Regions from separate parts of the Ligilactobacillus sp. RTP31139st1_D10_RTP31139_211217 genome, predicted to be linked through region 1. Evidence: riboswitches for the same ligand, from Rfam matches in the RefSeq annotation. Region 1 holds a riboswitch; the other holds the start of a gene.
The links. Region 1 has a riboswitch for preQ1 ahead of ABT996_RS04975 (QueT transporter family protein). Riboswitches for the same ligand answer to the same signal wherever they lie in the genome.
Positions count from the first base shown of each region.

Region 2: it holds a riboswitch for preQ1, as region 1 does, so the genes downstream of both, ABT996_RS08800 (nucleoside hydrolase) here and ABT996_RS04975 (QueT transporter family protein) in region 1, are expected to answer to the same signal.

Region 1 is NZ_JBCOAR010000006.1:38,080-47,209, reverse strand. It holds gene ABT996_RS04995 (hypothetical protein) at 1-183, opposite strand, end outside; gene ABT996_RS04990 (hypothetical protein) at 93-1,511, opposite strand; gene ABT996_RS04985 (KxYKxGKxW signal peptide domain-containing protein) at 1,514-4,327, opposite strand; gene ABT996_RS04980 (GH25 family lysozyme) at 4,697-7,720, opposite strand; PreQ1 riboswitch class I at 7,865-7,912, shown strand; gene ABT996_RS04975 (QueT transporter family protein) at 7,919-8,407, shown strand; gene ABT996_RS04970 (DUF2829 domain-containing protein) at 8,422-8,649, shown strand; gene ABT996_RS04965 (3-oxoacyl-ACP reductase) at 8,649-9,130, shown strand, end outside.
Region 2 is NZ_JBCOAR010000015.1:33,019-42,148, forward strand. It holds gene recQ (DNA helicase RecQ) at 1-103, shown strand, start outside; gene nadE (NAD(+) synthase) at 323-1,150, opposite strand; gene ABT996_RS08790 (nicotinate phosphoribosyltransferase) at 1,165-2,634, opposite strand; gene ABT996_RS08795 (WecB/TagA/CpsF family glycosyltransferase) at 2,780-3,514, shown strand; PreQ1 riboswitch class I at 3,585-3,629, shown strand; gene ABT996_RS08800 (nucleoside hydrolase) at 3,650-4,648, shown strand; gene ABT996_RS08805 (ECF transporter S component) at 4,641-5,195, shown strand; gene ABT996_RS08810 (GntR family transcriptional regulator) at 5,240-5,938, opposite strand; gene nagA (N-acetylglucosamine-6-phosphate deacetylase) at 5,963-7,099, opposite strand; gene proC (pyrroline-5-carboxylate reductase) at 7,174-7,974, opposite strand; tRNA gene ABT996_RS08825 (tRNA-Gln) at 8,041-8,112, opposite strand; tRNA gene ABT996_RS08830 (tRNA-Tyr) at 8,116-8,201, opposite strand; gene ABT996_RS08835 (peptide MFS transporter) at 8,394-9,130, opposite strand, start outside.

The sequences.
Region 1 (9,130 bases):
GCCAGCAGTCTGACCATCATTGAAATACGGAGCTGTCGTAGAAGCTTTTTCAACAGTCTCTGGGACCTGTTTTTGTGGATCATTAGTACTGATCACCACTGCTTTTTGGAAATCAGCGGTATATTTGACGATGAAGTTTTGCGTTGCAACTTGCCCATCGGTCTTATCATCAAAAATCCCCAAACATCCAAAGCTTCTGCTAAACTAGTATATTCCTTGTTGCTCAATAAAGTACCATTTTGATCAACAACCGTGATCTTGTAGGTATAGCCTGGCTTTTTCAACTGAGCATCCGTCACTGTAAATTGGATCTCACTGACCCCAGTTGGTGTTTGACTACCGTTATTTGCTTGCGGATCACCAGTGGCTTGGTCAAGTAATTTACCTTTGAGCGAATCTTCAAACAAGCGAGCCTGATCGACTTGATAGACCCGAGTGATCACAGTTGATCCATCGGCTTTAAAGACCGTACTTGAATATTGATTTTCAACGAATTTATAACCTATGATCGTTGGTGGTGTTGGTAATTTCAACGCTTGCCCTGATGCACCTAAAAGATAATTATTTTCTAGTTCATATTCACCAGTCGTCTCATTTAGCGTAGCTTTTCCTACTAGATCAGGGTAGCCATTGATCAAATTGCCATTTTGATCAACATGCTTGATAGTCGCATAGGCCCCATAGGCATCCGTGATCGTACCGATGACTAGTGCCTTTTGATCAGTGTAACCACCTACTTGACGTAAGGAGACTTTCTTGCCCATATTCGTTTCACTAGTTGGTGAATAAGCTTGAAAATGATAAATGATCTTATTACCCATACTCAAAGTTGGGATATCCATCACTAACGCTTTGATCGTACTCCAGTCAGTAACTTGATCAGCAGTCAACAACTCACTTGGGACTGGCTGTCCACTCTTCCAAGTCGTGCCATCTTCAAATATCAAGGTCGTACCATCTGCGCTTAAAACCGCAGCCTTAGTTGAATAATAAAGCGTATGCGCATCATGCAAATGATTGTTCGTCGTGCCCTTAGCAAGTTCACCTACCGCACTGAGGTTGAGTGTAAATTCTTGTACGGCACTTGGAATATTGCCATCAGTGATCCCTGCTTGAGGGAGATTCATGACTGAGATCACATTTTGCAATGGGGTCGCTAAGTTGTTGACTATCCCCATTTGTAGGGTCTGGAGCCCTTTTAGCTGCCCGTCTTTTGTCAGGTATTCTTTAGCTGGATAATTGAGCCCCTTTTCCGACAACGCATAATTTCCCGTACCCATGATCAATGGAGCCGGCTTGATCTCTTCGGTAGTAACGATCTTAAAATAGACCCTATCATTTGGATCATTGACCAAGGTCGTTTGTGCAACTGAGCCATCATCAAACGTGATCTGGGTCTTTAAGCGTGGCGCTAATTCTGTATTGCTCGTATCGCCACCGAGTTGGATCCAACTGGTATTATTAACGTTATTGACATTAGCTTTATAGACTTGAAGCCCTTCTGTTGACACACCTAATTTTTTAGCTGATCAGCTGTATATAGATCACTCTCTCCACCATTTTTCTTATAAACATAGAGATCCTGTTTCGATAAGCCCGTATCAAAACCATTGACCGCATCAGAAACGACCTGCAAGTTGAACAGCACCCGCATCTTTGGTTTTAGTTCAAAGCCAGTTCCCGTCCAATCCAAGACCATCACTGTCTTACCATCAGCATTTTGTTTTTGGGTGATCTTTGGTTGTGGGGCAACTTGATTTTTATCATTTTTATCGAATGTTACCTGATAAAATTGGTCGCTATTTTTAAAATTCGTCAAAGTCGTTTGATCTGGGAGCGTCAAATACACGATTGGTTCTTTGATCGTTCCATATTCGACCGCTAAAGCATGTCCTGGAAGGTCAGTCGTCGTTTTATTGCCCTTACCAGTTAAAACGCCTCCAGCATCTAAGTTTTTGCCGGTACCGGATTTAGAGACTGTCCCTAGTGTTTCTAACCCTAACGTAAAGGTATCACCTGGTTTATAGGTCGTTGGCTCTTTGTTTCCAAGGTATGATTCCGGTCCACCATAGCCCTGAACTGGTAATTTCAACGGTTCTGAAACTTCTACTTGGAAATTAGTCGTTAAGCGTTTATTCTCGGATTCGACCTGGATCTTTGACTTATAGGTCTGCCCCAGTTGAGCTTTTGAATTTAGATGGCCTAAAATATTGATCAACCCGGAATTGATATCGTTTAAAGCTTCACGATTTGTAGTCCCATTGATCGAATTTTGGTAAGCATTGGCATAATATTTAGCATCTGGCGTTACATCATAAGCTACGATCCTAACGCCCGCTGCTAATTTTTTACCTGTTCTAAATTCACCAAAATAATCGATCTGGCCTGTCAGCGGATCGTAATTTTCCCCCGCTTGAAGACGTTGGGTGATCTTTGTTCCATCTGAACCAGTAACTACGACCGTATAGCCACTTTGCGCTGGATTATAGGACTTGAAATCAGCATGATCATCAGTCACATTGTTGAGCGGCAAAGTGATCCCTGTCGTTGTGATCTCTTCTGGAAATTCAAAATGATATGTCGGCGTAAACTCAGTCAAACCATTAGCCAGCAACCCAACTGCATACAAAACAGGAGCTGAGCTGTCTCCATTGGCTAAGATCGGACGTTTGACCGGGTCAATATCGCCTTCACTTTTACCTGAACCAGTTTTGAGACTATTGTAGTCAGAAACAAGCATCACATCTACGTTGTTGCTTTGTTCACTATTTGAATAATGAATGATGAGCCCATAATTTTCATGCACTGTCGGATCTTCTTTTGGTAAGACTTTTTGGGCAAAGCCTCGTGCTTCAGGTGAGATCGCACTTGGATCTAAAGTCTCACCAGTGTCGATATTTACCGCTCCAAAGTAGTGTTTCTTACCATCTCCCAGATCGACCCATCCAGATGGTGCTTCACTTTGGCCCGAAGTTTGGGTACTCGTATAACGCCCGATAAATGACAATTTAGCACTGTTATTTGTAAATACGATCGGAGAAGTGGTCGTCATAATGATCGGTGTTCCGGCTCCCCCAGGCTGACTGACCTTAAGATTACCGTTTAAAAACGGATCACTTGTATGCATCAGATACTTACTTGTTTCATTTTCATCTAAGATAAAGTTTTCTGGGACAGGGACTTGAACTGTAGCTAAACCACGAACGGCTGGAACAGTCCCTGCAAGCAGGCTATCATTGATGGTCGTGACTTCATAGACATAATTAGTATCGACCGTCACATTGGTCTTACCATCGGTCACATACGCGTCTGCTTTGGTCTCTACTTTAGCCCCAGTAACATTTAAACGCTTTTCTAGAATGAGCTTGACATTTGAACTAGTTGGCGCCGGAACATCATTGATCAAGAAACTGATCTGATAGTTATCGCCACTGACCAAAGTATCATTGTTCAAACTCGAATTTAAATAGGGCTGATAAGCATCGGCACTGTTTCTGAGTTCTTCAGCAAAAATATTGATCGGTTTTACGGTCTGCTTTACCGTTACATTGGTATTGGCAGCTCCACCGGTTATTGTCCAGGTATATTTATAGCTTCCGTCTCCTAGGGCGGTCTTTTGAGGCGAACCAGTAGCATCTAAATTGGCAGCTAGCCCGAGATCTCCACCGTTAGCGGCATTAGGCTTTATGACCATGCTGAAAGTATCGCCATTTTGACCGGTGTACTCAAAAGTCATCCCGATCTTGCCCGCACTCGAACGGGCATTATCAGTTGTAAATGTATACTCTGTCGAACCATCGGCAGCAGTTTGGGATGATAACGTCCCACTATTATCTGCAGTGACCGTATTCACATGGACCGATCTATCCTCAGCTGCGTTTGCTTGAGCAACTGTGCTCTCAGCCGCTACCTTCCGAAAACCAGAAGTTGCTGGCTGTTCTACTGGGGCATCGGCTTGAGTATCTGTTTGAGGTTCAGTTTGCGTAGTATCTGCTTCAGTAGCTGTATCAGTTGACGTTTGCGGCGTCACTTCAGCTTCTGGAGCTGGCGTTGCTTGTACTTGGGTTTGCGCACTTTCGCCTGGTGTTTCTACTGGTTCTAAAGTCTCAGACTCAGCTTCGGGCAGCTTAGCTTCAGGGCTAACATGGATCGAGGTCGTTTCCCCTAAAGTCAAGGTCGTTGTTTCATCCGCTAAAGCTGGCATCTGCATTAAAAGAGCTGAGCTAAACATCGTTATCCCGGCTACGACCCAAGTTTTTTTACGTTTATAAAGCTTATATCGTCGCTTTTCTTCAATAGTGTATTTTTTTAAGTGTATATTTTTCACTTTGATCACTTCCTTTAATCAAAATTGCAGTTTCTTAGTAAAATTTTATAAAAAATATAAAATATATCATTTATTTGTAATGGTGACATAAAGATTAAACTTATACAAAATAAATTGTGTTGCACCCCTTTTGAAACAGCTTTTTTTAATTAATATCTGTAACCATAATATAAAGTTAAATTAGATTTTTTCAACATATACGTACTGTTTTTTATCCATTTTTAATAGTAAATAATATAAAAGAAGCACTATCTCTACCACACCTAAACATGTGATTGATACTTTTATTTGATCTATTCCTTGTGATTCTTGACAAATGGTATAAAAAAACTCAGCCAAGCTTTCACTTGGCTGAGTTACTTTTAAACTTTATATTCTCACGCTTGGAAACCAAATATCCAAGTAATTTCCATTGCCTCTAGGGTCATCAGTATAACGTGTGATAACTTGCAGATCATGACCCTTGATGATATTTTTGCCTAATTCGATCGCAACATTATTAAAGCCACTCTTACCCGCATTATAAGTACCACCTGCGTAACTATTTAAAACGTCTTGCCGTGCACTTACGGTATATTGAGCTCGTCCTAGTTCTTTTTTGGCTGTTTGATCATAAATAATGATAAAAGCATATGGACGCGTTGTTGCCTTGTCAGCGGCATGCCAACCACTTACATGTGCTACATTGTTTCCATCAACATAGAACCTATCTAAATATCCATCATTGCGTTCAAAATTACGATTATTAGACGTAATTTTAGTTGTATAACCACTAGTAGTGTAATTAGCAACTAACGTAATGTTAGAGATATCCAGTCCTGCGACCGGAATATATACATCAAAACCACTCGTTGTCGCATTCTTGTAACTAGCATAACCGTTTTTAGCAACATCAGGGCGTAGGTCCGGCGTATAAGCGACACTGCGTAAGACCCGACCTGTCTTAGTATCGATCACTTCAATATTAGCTACGGTATTCGCAGAAACACGATCAGAAGCATGCCACCCACGAACGTGTAACTTATCATTTACCAATCTCACTTCATCAAAGAAACCAGTATCACGTTTAGCGACTACGAGCGGACGACTCCAAGCATCGATCCGGTTACCTTCGCCACTAGTTGCATCTGAGTAGCGCGCAACGACTTGTAATTCATGTTCAGTAATATCAGCGTTGCCTAATGAGATCACCGTATCAAAGCCACTCTTGCCAGCCTGATAGATCCCACCAGCAAAGCTATTTGCCACGTCATTACGGTTCAATGCTGTATAGCTGACCCGGGCCAATTCACGCCCAGCTGTTTTATCAAAGACGATCAAGAAAGTATATGGGCGCGTCGTTGCTTTATCAGCTGCATGCCAACCACTCACATGTAATTGGTTACCATTTCTGATCGAAATATCATCAAAGTAATCAGCTTCGCGGGCAAAGTGGTATTCCCTTGATGACAAAGTAGCGATCGATCCATAATTAGCAATAACTTTGATATTAGTGATATCCACCCCACTCAATGGAATATAGACATCAAAGCCACTATTGGCTGCATTTTTATAGCTAGCATAGCCATTTTTCACTACATCTGGACGAGCGACTGCAGAATAATTTACCGTCCGTAAAACACGTCCCGTCCGGTTATCGATGAGCTGCAAGTTTGATGTCACACCATTTAGATCTCGATCTGTTGCATGCCAGCCGCGGACATGTAATTGATCTCCAACGATCTTGACCTCATCAAAATTACCTACTTCATTTTTCAGTAAGATATAGCCCTTACTCCACATATCTGTATGGTTACCTTCACCATTAGCCGCATCTGAATAACGCGCGATAAATTGTAATTCATGCCCAGAAATATCGATCCCAGCCAAAGAGAAGTTGACATTAAAGCCACTATTAGCTGCATTATAGATATTTTTGGCATAGCTATTAGCTACATCTTGCCGATACGTTGGAGTATATGCGACTCGTCTCAATTCTTTGCCAGCCGTTTTATCGTAAACGATCACATAAGCATGTCCACGTGAAGCGGATAGGTCAGCTGCATGCCAGCCCCGAATACTTAAATCGTTACCATTCAACGTGATCTCATCAAAGTAACCCGCTTCTCGATTTTTGACAGGAGCCGTCAGTAAGCCATTAAAGTCGATCGAAACGTCTAGTGGCCCCATGTATTCTCGACCTGGAATATATGCTGTTGAAGCAAATTGCCAAGCGCCATAACCGGCATTATGCCACTGTTGTTCATAGTGCCCACCACGGACCGGAGTATATGGATATTGGGCGATCCATGTTCTATCACGTCCGACTGTCGCGATCACTGCATCGCGGTAAAGATAGCTCCCACCAGTATAAACTGCATGGTTAGTAAAACCAGCAACAGATAGAGCATTCCAAAAACTATTCAAGTTTGCTTGAGCATTCACACTATATGTACTACTGTCTTCCATATCTGCAAAGATCAAAGTATCCTTGCTCAAGCCAAAGTTTTGCATCGTATTAGCTGCATGTTGGCCTTCAGCGTAGCCTGCACTCGTATTGTCAAACATTGCATAATGGTAGACCATGACATTCAAGCCAGCGTTACGGGCATATTCGATCTGCTTACTTGCAGCTGGATTGACATAACCTGTCCCTTGAGTAACTTTAACGATCGCTGTTTTAATTCCCAGCTGTTTTAGTTTATTAAAGTCATCTTGGGTCAACCAATCTTGATATGAAGAAACATCGATCGCGTCTGCCCGAGTATAACTGCTATCACCGATATTAAAGTGGTCTGGAGTTGGGACAGCCGCAAATGAGACAGCTACGTTATTAGCTACATTTTGGGTAAAATCCGCTTTTTGGACCGCAAGCGTATTTTCGGTCGCTGTTGCTTGTGTTGCTGTCACTTCATTTGAAGTTGCCGGTTGCGTTGTTGTTTGTGTATCTTGTGCACCAGTCTGAACTGTGGTCTGCGCTTTATCTGTCAGCTGCGTCTCTACATTTTCTTGCTTCTTAGTTTCTGTTTCAGTTGGTTCAGTCTTTGTCTCAACTGTTTGTGTAGTGTCAGTTATTTTATTCTCCTCAGTATCTTGGAGTTGCGTATTTTCTGTTGCTTCAGTTGTAACTACAGCGCCAGTTTCTGCTTGTACTTCGTTTTCAGTAGCTGTTTTTTGCGAGCTATTTTCTGTGGTCAACGTTAGATCAGTCTTAGCCTCAGTAGTAGCTTGCGTTGTTTCAGCTGTCTGTTGTTGAACTTGCGTTGTCGTTGCTGTTTGGTCAGCTTTAGCGACTTGCGTAGTATACATCCCCGTTGAAAAAGCCATCATCGTTACACCCGAAGCTAGTAAAAAATGTTTTTTATTTGCTTTACGGTAATGTGACAAGGCCCTCTTTTTTCTCCTGTAATCCATCCTTGACTTCCTTTCACAATAAAACCATTGCGCCAAACATAAATAGTACTATATTCCAATCAGATACACAGTTCATTATAGCAGTCACTTTTACTTTTTTACACTCATATAATTGCTTTTTATTAAAAAAATTCTTATACTAATATATTGGTGGTTCGCAACCATCCCACCGTAATAAAAAACTAGGAGAGACATTTTATGACAAAAACACATACTCGGACCGTCCAGCTGGCTAAGGCTGGAATGGTCGCAGCTTTATATGTTACCTTTACTTTGATCAACCCATTGAGCTTTGGAGCTGTCCAACTGCGCTTTTCAGAATTGTTCAATAATTTGAGCATTTTTAATAAGCGTTATATCTGGGCGGTAACTTTAGGCTGTGCGATCGCCAACCTTCAATCGCCCCTAGGGATCATCGATGTGATCTTTGGTACTTTAGGGACTTTGGTGATGACTTCGCTTAGCTACTGGGCGACACGCAACATCAGATCGGTACCACTTAAGTTGACCATTTGTGTCATTATATGCACACTGATGTCTTGGAGCGTAGCCTTAGAGTTACACTATGTAAGTGACTTACCATTTTGGGCAACTTATCTTTCTGTCGGGATCGGCGAATTTATTTCGATGACTCTCGGTGCAGTTTTAGTCTATTTCTTAAGTAAAGCAATTGATCTAACAGAATAACGAGGTATTTTAAGATGACATTTGAAGAAGTTTTACCGGCTTTAAAAGCGGGCCGAAAAGCCGTCCGAACTGTAGGTTGGGGCGGAAGTGAAGAATATATCTTTGTCGTTAAAGATGACACTTTAAACGGTGAAAAGATCAACCCTTATCTCATGATCAAAACTAAAGAGGAACCATCACTTTCACAATTCATGCCAACTTCATGCGATGTTTTAGCAACTGACTGGGAATTGGTGGACTAATGACAAATTATCCTCAACTAGCTGGGCAAGTCGTCGTTGGAACTGGCGTAGCTTCGGGGATCGGCTTAGCCCAAGCCTGCGCCTTTCTAGCACAAGGTGTGACCTTTTTCGGGACCGATCTAGTTGAAAACGCCGAGCTCATTGCTCTCAAGCAAGCTTATCCGGCTAGCTTTTACTTTTATCCCTGTGATGTGCGTAAAAGTTCTGATATCAAACAGCTAGTGGCATTTATCTTAGCACATACCACGCAAGTAGATATCTTACTCAATACAGCTGGGATCTTAGATGCTTATACACCTAGTTTAGAAACGACCGAAGAGCTCTGGGATGACATCTTTGATACAAATCTAAAGAGTATCTTTTTATTGACCAACGCACTCTTACCGACCATGTTAGCTCAAAAACATGGCGTGATCGTTAATATGGCTTCGATCGCCGGCTTGATCGCTGGTGGCGGCGGGGCAGCTTACACTGCCAGCAA
Region 2 (9,130 bases), on a different contig from region 1:
ATTCTTAGAAGTCAAAGGTGTCGGTCATAGCAAACTTGAAAAATACGGAACGATCTTTTTAGATGCTATTAAAGAATATCAGAGTGCGAGCCAGCCCGGGTAGCTCCGTACAGATAACAAGGCCTCTACCATAATGCGTTTTTTTGCATTATGGTAGAGGCCTTGTTATTTGCTAGGAGTTGGGCTGGCGAGCACGTTTCCACTATATAACTCAGATGCGTTTAACAGTACGCAAAAAGACCACCCAAGTTTATCCAAAAATTCGAGTGACCTTTATGTAAATATATGTCACAGCTTTTTTATCTGAGTGGTCATACTAAGCTTATTTCCAAAATGTATCGTAGACTGTGATCGGCAAATGACGTTTGTGTCTTGTCTTAGTAAACCAATTTTCGATCTTTTCAGCTGCATCAGGGCGCACTTCTTTACCCTCTAAATAGTCATCAATGTCATCATATGTCACACCTAAGGCTACTTCATCGGGTAAAGCTGGGCGATCTTCTTCTAGATCAGCTGTCGGTGTCTTTTGGTAGAGATGTTCAGGCGCACCTAGGACTTCTAGCATTGCTCGACCTTGGCGCTTGTTTAGCCGCCATAACGGCATGATATCAGCACCGCCATCCCCAAATTTGGTGTAAAAACCTGTGATTGCTTCGGCAGCATGGTCGGTACCTACAACAGCCCCACTATTAGCACCGGCGATCGCATATTGAGCGATCATGCGTTGGCGCGCCTTGATATTGCCCTTGTTAAAGTCACTCACCATCACATCATTAGCTTGAACGGCTGCGACCATCGCATCGGCTGCTTCTTTGATGTTGACCCGCATCATTTCGTCAGCTTGCATAAATTCGATCGCATCCAAAGCATCACTTTCATCGGCTTGGGTCCCATAAGGTAAGCGCACGGCGATAAATTTATAACTATCATCACCTGTCTCGGCACGCAATTCAGTGATCGCCATTTGACATAACTTGCCACATAGCGTTGAGTCTTGGCCCCCAGAGATGCCTAACACAAGGGTCTTTAAAAATGAATGCTTGCGTAAATAAGCTTTCATAAAATCGATCGAGCGTCTGATCTCAGCTTCCGGATCGATCGTTGGTTGGACTTTTAATTTAGCAATGATCTCTTGTTGTAATGTTCTCATTAACTTTGACCTTCTTACTTTTCAAGTTTTTGATTGATACTTTCGCGAACCTCTTTGATGATCTTCATCTTGTTGTCGTAACATTTTTGTGAAAGATCGACCGGATAGTCTTGCGGATTTAGATCACGCTTGTATTCTTCCCACAGGCTATCTAAATGCAATTTGGAATATTCTTTGATCTCCTCTAAAGTTGGTAGCTCATAGACCAACTCACCATCCTTGAAAATATCGCGCAATAAAGGACGCGCGTTAAAGTCAGTCACATCTTTATTGATATACGTATATTGTGGGTGGAACATATAAAGCGATTTTTCTTTACGTGGATCTTCATCCCCGATCGTAATATAATCCCCTTCAGATTTACCATCGGTCTTTTTAGTGATCCGCCAAACTTGCTTGCGTCCCGGAGTCGATACTTTTTCGGCATTGCTTGAGATCTTGATCGTATCTTCAAGTACACCATTTTCGTCCTCGATCGCTACCATCTTGTAGACCGCACCTAGAGCTGGTTGATCATAGGCCGTGATAAGCTTAGTTCCCACGCCCCAAATATCGATCTTAGCTCCTTGCATCTTCAAGTTGGTGATCGTCTTTTCATCTAGGTCGTTTGAAGCATAGATCTTAGCATCTGGAAAACCGGCTTCATCCAGTTGTTCACGGATACGCTTTGAAATATAAGCCATATCGCCAGAATCGATCCGCACTCCTAAGAAATTGATCTGATCGCCTAGTTCTTTAGCCACTTTGATCGCATTAGGCACACCTGAGCGTAAAGTGTCATAAGTATCAACTAAAAAGACACAATCTTTATGCGTTTTAGCATATGCCATAAAAGCATCATAATCATTGCGGTAGGCTTGAACTAACGCATGGGCATGTGTCCCACTGGCTGGGATCCCAAAAATCTTAGCTGCCCGCACGTTGCTGGTCGCGTCAAAGCCCCCGATATAGGCTGCCCGTGTTCCCCACAAAGCAGCGTCAAATTCTTGCGCGCGCCGTGTACCAAATTCAAGCAAGGCATCATCCCCACAAGCCGAACGGACACGGGCTGCTTTGGTTGCGATCAGAGTTTGATAATTAACAATGTTCAAGATCGCGGTTTCGACTAATTGGCAATCTACCAATGGGCCTTCCACTTGGATCAAAGGTTCGTTGTTGAAGACGACTTCACCTTCAACGACTGAACGGATCGTTGCTTTAAATTTAAAATTGCGGAGATATTCGATAAAATCATCCGGATAGTCACCGATCTCTTTTAAGTAGGCGAGATCATGTTCAGTAAAGCGTAAATTTTGAATATAATCAACGACACGTTCTAATCCTGCAAATATTGCATACCCATTTTGAAACGGTAGCTTACGAAAATAAACTTCAAAAATCGCTTTCCGATCTGCCAGACCTTGACGCCAATATGTCTGCATCATATTGATCTGATAAGCATCGGTATGCAATGTATAACTATCATCTGGATATAATTTAACCATTTTTTTCCTCTTCATTAATCAATTGTTTTTCCGAAAAAATTTTAGCGGATTTGACTACATGTGTTTAATTTTATCACTTTCGAGCCAAAATACCAATCTAACTGCTATAATAATAACAAATCCTTAGATTTAAATGAGGTATATCATGCAAAATAATTTTGAGACTGTAAATGTTTTGGGGCTTGATTTTATCAAAGCCACCCAAGCTGAATTTTTGGAACAACTAAAACGCGATAGCCAAACTAAAGATGACCGTTTTATCGTGACTGCTAATCCTGAGATCGTCTTAGCGGCCAAAGATGATACTGCCTATGCTAAAACGATCCGTAGTGCCGACTACATCACGGCCGATGGGATTGGGATCATCAAAGGAGCTAAGATTTTAGGTGATCCGTTGCCCGAGCGCGTAACAGGCTATGATACACTAGTGGCTCTGTTAGCTTTTGCCAATGAGCATCAAAAGAGCGTCTTTTTCCTCGGCGCTAAACCAGCTGTTTTGGAAAAAGTTCTAGCTAAAGTAAAAACTTCCTATCCTGATCTAAAGATCGCTGGGAGTTGTGATGGTTATTTCAAAGATGAAGCTAAAGTAGCCCGTCAGATCGAACAAGCCCGACCAGATTTTGTCTTTGTGGCCCTCGGCTTTCCCAAGCAAGAATTCTTTATCGCTAAACACCGCGAGCTAGCACCTGCTATTTGGATGGGAGTCGGTGGGAGCTTTGATGTTTTGTCCGGTCAAACAAAGCGTGCACCTAAATGGTGGATCGACCATCATCTTGAATGGGCTTATCGCTTATTAAAAGAACCAAGTCGTTTCATCCGGATGCTCGCTTTGCCCAAATATCTTTTATTAGTCTACCGCAAAAAAATTTTTGGTCGTTGATCAACAAGCCGTTGTTTAACGGCTTATTTTTTTCTATAATGGAAACTGCATTTATAAAAATCAAGGATAACTTGGACTGGTTCGCAAACTTCCCAGGATAAAAAACCAAGGATCTCATTAAGGAGGTTGGAAATTATGGATGCAACAACAACTCAAAAAGTTATCATTGACTGTGACCCTGGTATTGATGATAGCCTAGCTTTAATGTTAGCTTTGGCTTCACCTGAGCTCGAAATTCTCGGGATCACTACGGTCGCCGGCAATGTCCCTTCAGATCTAGGTGCTAAAAATGCACTCAAAATTTTAAATCATTGTCATCGTTTAGACATTCCCGTCTATTGTGGAGCTTCTAAGCCACTTAAACGTACCTATGTCAGTGCCCAAGATACTCATGGCGCTGATGGTTTAGGTGAAAGTAAGCTCCCCGAAGTCTCTCATCCGTATCATTTAGGGGCCAGTGATTTTATCAATCAAGCGCTCTACAACGAACCTGATTTAACGATCATCACTTTAGGTCCACTGACCAATATCGCACAAGCTCATCAAAAAGCGCCCGCAGCTTGGAAAAATTGTGGTCGTTTGGTTTCTATGGGTGGAAATTTCAAAAGTTTTGGTAATTGCTCACCAGTTGCTGAATATAACTACTGGTGCGATCCAGATGCAGCAGCCTACTGTTTTGATAACTTACCCTTAAAGATCGAAATGGTCGGACTCGATGTGACTCGTAAAATGTTATTTACCCCTAATATTTTGGAATTGATCCGCCAAACACGGCCTAAAGAAGCTGACTTCATTCAAAAAATAACCCGCTTTTATTTTGATTTTCATTGGCAATACGAAAAAGTTATCGGTTGCGTCATCAATGATCCGTTGGCTGTCGCCTATACACTTTGGCCCGAACTTTGCCAAGGCTTTGCAGCTCACACTAAGATCGCAACAACTGGGCTTGCACTGGGACAAAGTATCGTTGATGAAAAAAACTTTTGGCAAGCTCCAGCTAACAGCTTCGTATTGACTCAAGTAAATGCTTTAGCAGCTATGAAATTATTTTTAAGTCGTGCTTGTGGCTTAGATCCGGATATGTTGGAACAAACACTACCTCAGATCGCTGATTTGGAGGTGCCACATGCCTAAAAGAACAACTCCACGGTACCTCACCCTATGCGCCTTAGGGATCACTTTGAATATCATTGGAAGTAATTTGGCGCTGTTTTTACACCTGCCACTTTATCTCGACACGTTAGGGACTATGTTATGTGCCACCTTGCTCGGCCCAACTGCGGGTCTACTAGTTGGGGGCAGCACGGCATTATTAGTTGGAATGACGACTGATGTTTTTTCTCTATATTATTCACCGATCCAATTGCTGATCGGTCTGATAGTTGGGTTTATCTTCAAATATCGTACTCCCACTAAAATTTGGCAACTTTTTTTGGCCGCTCTCTTGATTTCTTTACCAGGAACTTTAGCTAGTACTGCGATCACCTATTTTTTATTTAATGGGATCACTAGCTCTGGTTCAAGCATGTTCGTTCAGATCCTAAGTGGAGCAGGCGTCCATCAAGCACTGGCGATCTTTTTGGTCCAGATCAGTACTGACTACTGCGACCGCTTGTTGACCCTTTATCTCATCTGGTTGCTTTATCGCAAATTACAACCGCGTTTTTCTTTTAAAGCCTAATAATAAATAGCGCCCCAAGTTCAAATGAGCTTGAGGCGCTTTTTTTATTTTTCTAGATAAAATTCAAACCGTTCACCAGCATACTGCGTACGAACGTATTCAAAAGGCCGACCATCACCTAATTTAGTGATCTGACGTAGGCGTAAGATCGCTGAACCACGTTTTAACTCGAGATACTCAGCGATTTTTTCGGAAGCCAACATCGAGCTGACCGTTTGTTGCGCATGGCCGATCGTCAAACCATTTTCTTGCAACGTACCATACAATGAATTGGTGATCTGCTTGCGTTGATAATTTTTGATCAGATCATACGGTAAAGTCGCCACTTCAAAACAGATCGGAACTTCATCGGCGTATCGGATCCGCTCCATCCGCAATACTTTTTGACCAGGCCCTAACTTTAAATGCTCACTTTCACTGAGCGAAGGGGCAGTCACCAAATAAGAGACCGTCTTACTGGAAGGCGTCTTGCCTTGCGCTTCCGTCAACGCCGTAAAACTCGTGACCCCAGACATCTTTTCTTGGACCTTTTTACGCGCTACATAAGTACCTGACCCGATCTGGCGCTCTAAGATCCCTTCTTCGACTAGAGTCTGGATCGCTTGGCGCAAGGTCATGCGACTGACACCAAACTGCACCGCTAGATCACGCTCTGATGGGATCCGATCACCGACCGCCCAGCGATTTGCTTCGATCTCCTGTTTGATTTTATTGTGGATCTGAATGTAAATTGGTGAACCCATGACTACCACCTTCCATATTTAGGGTTATTTTTTGAATCGACGTCCAAAACTATAGGTCTCGACTAGATCAAGTTCATGGTCAAAGACGTTAAAATCAGCATCTTTACCCACTGCTAACACACCTTTTTGCGTCAAGCCAAATTCTTTAGCTTGATTTAAGGAAGTCATCTTGATCGCGTCTTCTAGTGAACAACCGGTAAACTTCATAATATTTACAAAAGCGTCTTTATATTGTAAAACACTTCCGGCTAAATTACCACTCTCAAGGCGAGCTTGTTTGTCTTTGACGATAACTTTTTGGCCACCTAATTCAGAGACTCCTTCCGGCATGCCCTTAGCCCGCATCGAATCAGTCACTAACTCGATCTTATCTGGTCCCTTCAATTCATAGGCTAATTTGATCATATCAGGACACACATGGAAGCCATCAGCGATCAATTCACAATAGATGTTATCTTCCAGCAAAGCATGGCCCGTCACACCTGGCTCACGATGTTTAAATTCGCGTTGGGCATTATACAAATGCGTCACGTGACTGGCACGGGAATGTTTCATCTGTTCACGCGTCGCATTACTATGCCCGACAGAAGGCACGATCCCATGTTCAAGACAGTATTGCTCAAATTCAGGCGAAGTTTCATGCTCAGGTGCATAAGTCACCAATTTGATCATATTACCGGATAATTCGTTCCAATGATCGAATAATTTTGTATCTGGAGCTTGAATGTATTCTTCTGGTTGTGCCCCCTTGAAGACTGGTGAGATAAAAGGCCCTTCCAGGTGGATACCTTGGATAACTGGATTCTTAGCTGCAGCTTCTTTGATCGCTGTCATCGCATGCGCAATATTTTCCGGTGATTGGGTCATCGTTGTTGGAAAATAAGTCGTAACACCTTCATAGACCATGTCATCGACCATTTCACTCAACTCTTGGTCATTCCCATCCATGGCATCAAAATTATAGCCACCGTGACTATGCACATCGATAAAGCCCGGTACGATGATCTTACCATCGACATCGATCACCTCTTGATCAGCTGGTGAAACTCGATATTCACTCATTGGACCGATCGCTTCGATCTGCTTATCAAATCGAATATAGGCGTCATCTATCTTATCTTCTCCTGTATAAACAACAGCATGCTTGATAACTTTGCTCATAATTGAACCCGCTTTCTTATTTTAATTACACCTTAATAGTAATAGGTATAGACCAAAATTACAAGCACAAACGCTTATTTTCCTTGATCTTTATTGATCGTCGCATCCATGCCCTTGATCACAGCCGTCATAAAGCCAGCTTCTTCCATGGCAAGCAAGCCGGCGATCGTCGTTCCACCAGGGGAACAAACATCATCGACTAATTGCATCGGTGTCTTTTGATCAGCTAAAACTTTTTGCGCACTCCCTAAAACAGCTTGGGCCGCGATCTTAGTTGCTTGCTCTTTTTTCAAACCGTATTTGACCCCAGCGCGCGACATCGCATCGATAAAGAAATAAACATAGGCCGGTGAACTACCCGCTAAAGCGACAAAGGTACTAAAATCTTTTTCGGGTAAGATCTCAGTTTGACCGATCATTTCAAAGAGTCCTTTGACACGCGCAAAATTAGTCTCTGTCACAGCAGGACTTGCATTCAAAGCCGTCATTCCAGCCGCGATCTCTGCATTGACATTTGGCATGATACGGATGATCTCTAAGTCTTCAGGTGTCAGCTCTAACAAATCAGCGATCTCTGCGATAGATACACCTGTTACCATCGAAACGATGACTGGCTTTTTTTCTTGTACCGTCGTTTTGATCTCGTGTAAGACCTCAGCTAACACGATCGGCTTGACCGCTAAGAAAATAATGTCTGCTGTTGAAACGACTTCAGTATTGCTAGCACACGCATGTAGTCCATGTTCTTTAGCATATGGTTCATAACTTGCTTTGCGAGCACTGTGCAAGTAGATCTCTGCTTTTTGCCCTTGACTTAACCAACCATTGATAATTGCCCGTGCCATATTTCCAGCACCGATAAATCCTAATTTCATTTGCTCACCTGCTTTTTTAAATTAAAAAAAAGGTCACGACCTAAGTAAGTCGTGACCTATCAGTCATTGGGCTAGCTGGATTCGAACCAGCGCATGACGGTACCAAAAACCGTTGCCTTACCGCTTGGCTATAGCCCAATATGGTGGAAGGGAGTGGATTCGAACCACCGAACCCGAAGGAGCGGATTTACAGTCCGCCGCGTTTAGCCAGACTTCGCTACCCTTCCGTATTCCATATCTCATATCAGATGACTTAACGCATCCGACTTAATTATAATACCCTGTTTGGGATCAAAATGCAACACTTTTTGAAAACTTTTTTAAATAATTTTTTTCTGACCCTTTTTAAAGCTTTAAACTAATTCCCAAATAAAAAAACTGTACCGCTGATCTGAAGTGATCTGCGATACAGTCAAATGTTAATTAACGTTTTCCATTAGTTTTTTGATACGTGGTGTTAAGACTAAAAGTAATCCACCAAAGACTACGGTCACGATCCCGATCGTTCCAAAGTAAACTACTTCAGTTCCTTCATTGTAGAGACGTACGATCTGTGCATTGAAGGCTTGGGCCACCGCATCACCTAAGAACCAAATACTCATCATTTGAGCTTGGAAAGCTTTAGGGGCTAATTTAGTCGTCACGGAAAGGCCGATCGGTGAGATCAACATTTCCCCGATGATAACTAACGCCCAGCTCATGATCAACCATAATGGGCTGACCTTAGCGTCTGTTCCAAATAAAAGACCTGGTAACATCATCCAGATAAAGGAAGCTCCGGCAAAGAACAGACCAAAGGAGAACTTCGTTGGTGATGATGGTTGTTTCTTCCCTAACTTAGTCCATAATTTTGCAAAGAATGGAACATATAACATGATAAAAAGTGGGTTCATACTTTGGAACCAACTTGATGGGAAGTTAAAGCCAAATAATGATAGACGTGTTTGTTCGTTGGCAAATAATGCTAACACAACTGAGCCTTGTTCTTCGATCGACCAGAAAAGCACAGAAGCGATGAACAATGGAATATAGGCTAACACACGTGAACGTTCAACTTTATCGATCTTGTTACTTGCCAAGATCTTAACGAAGTAATAAACCGGAATACATACCGCAAAGATCGTCAATAAGTTGATGATGTTCATGATCGTAAACA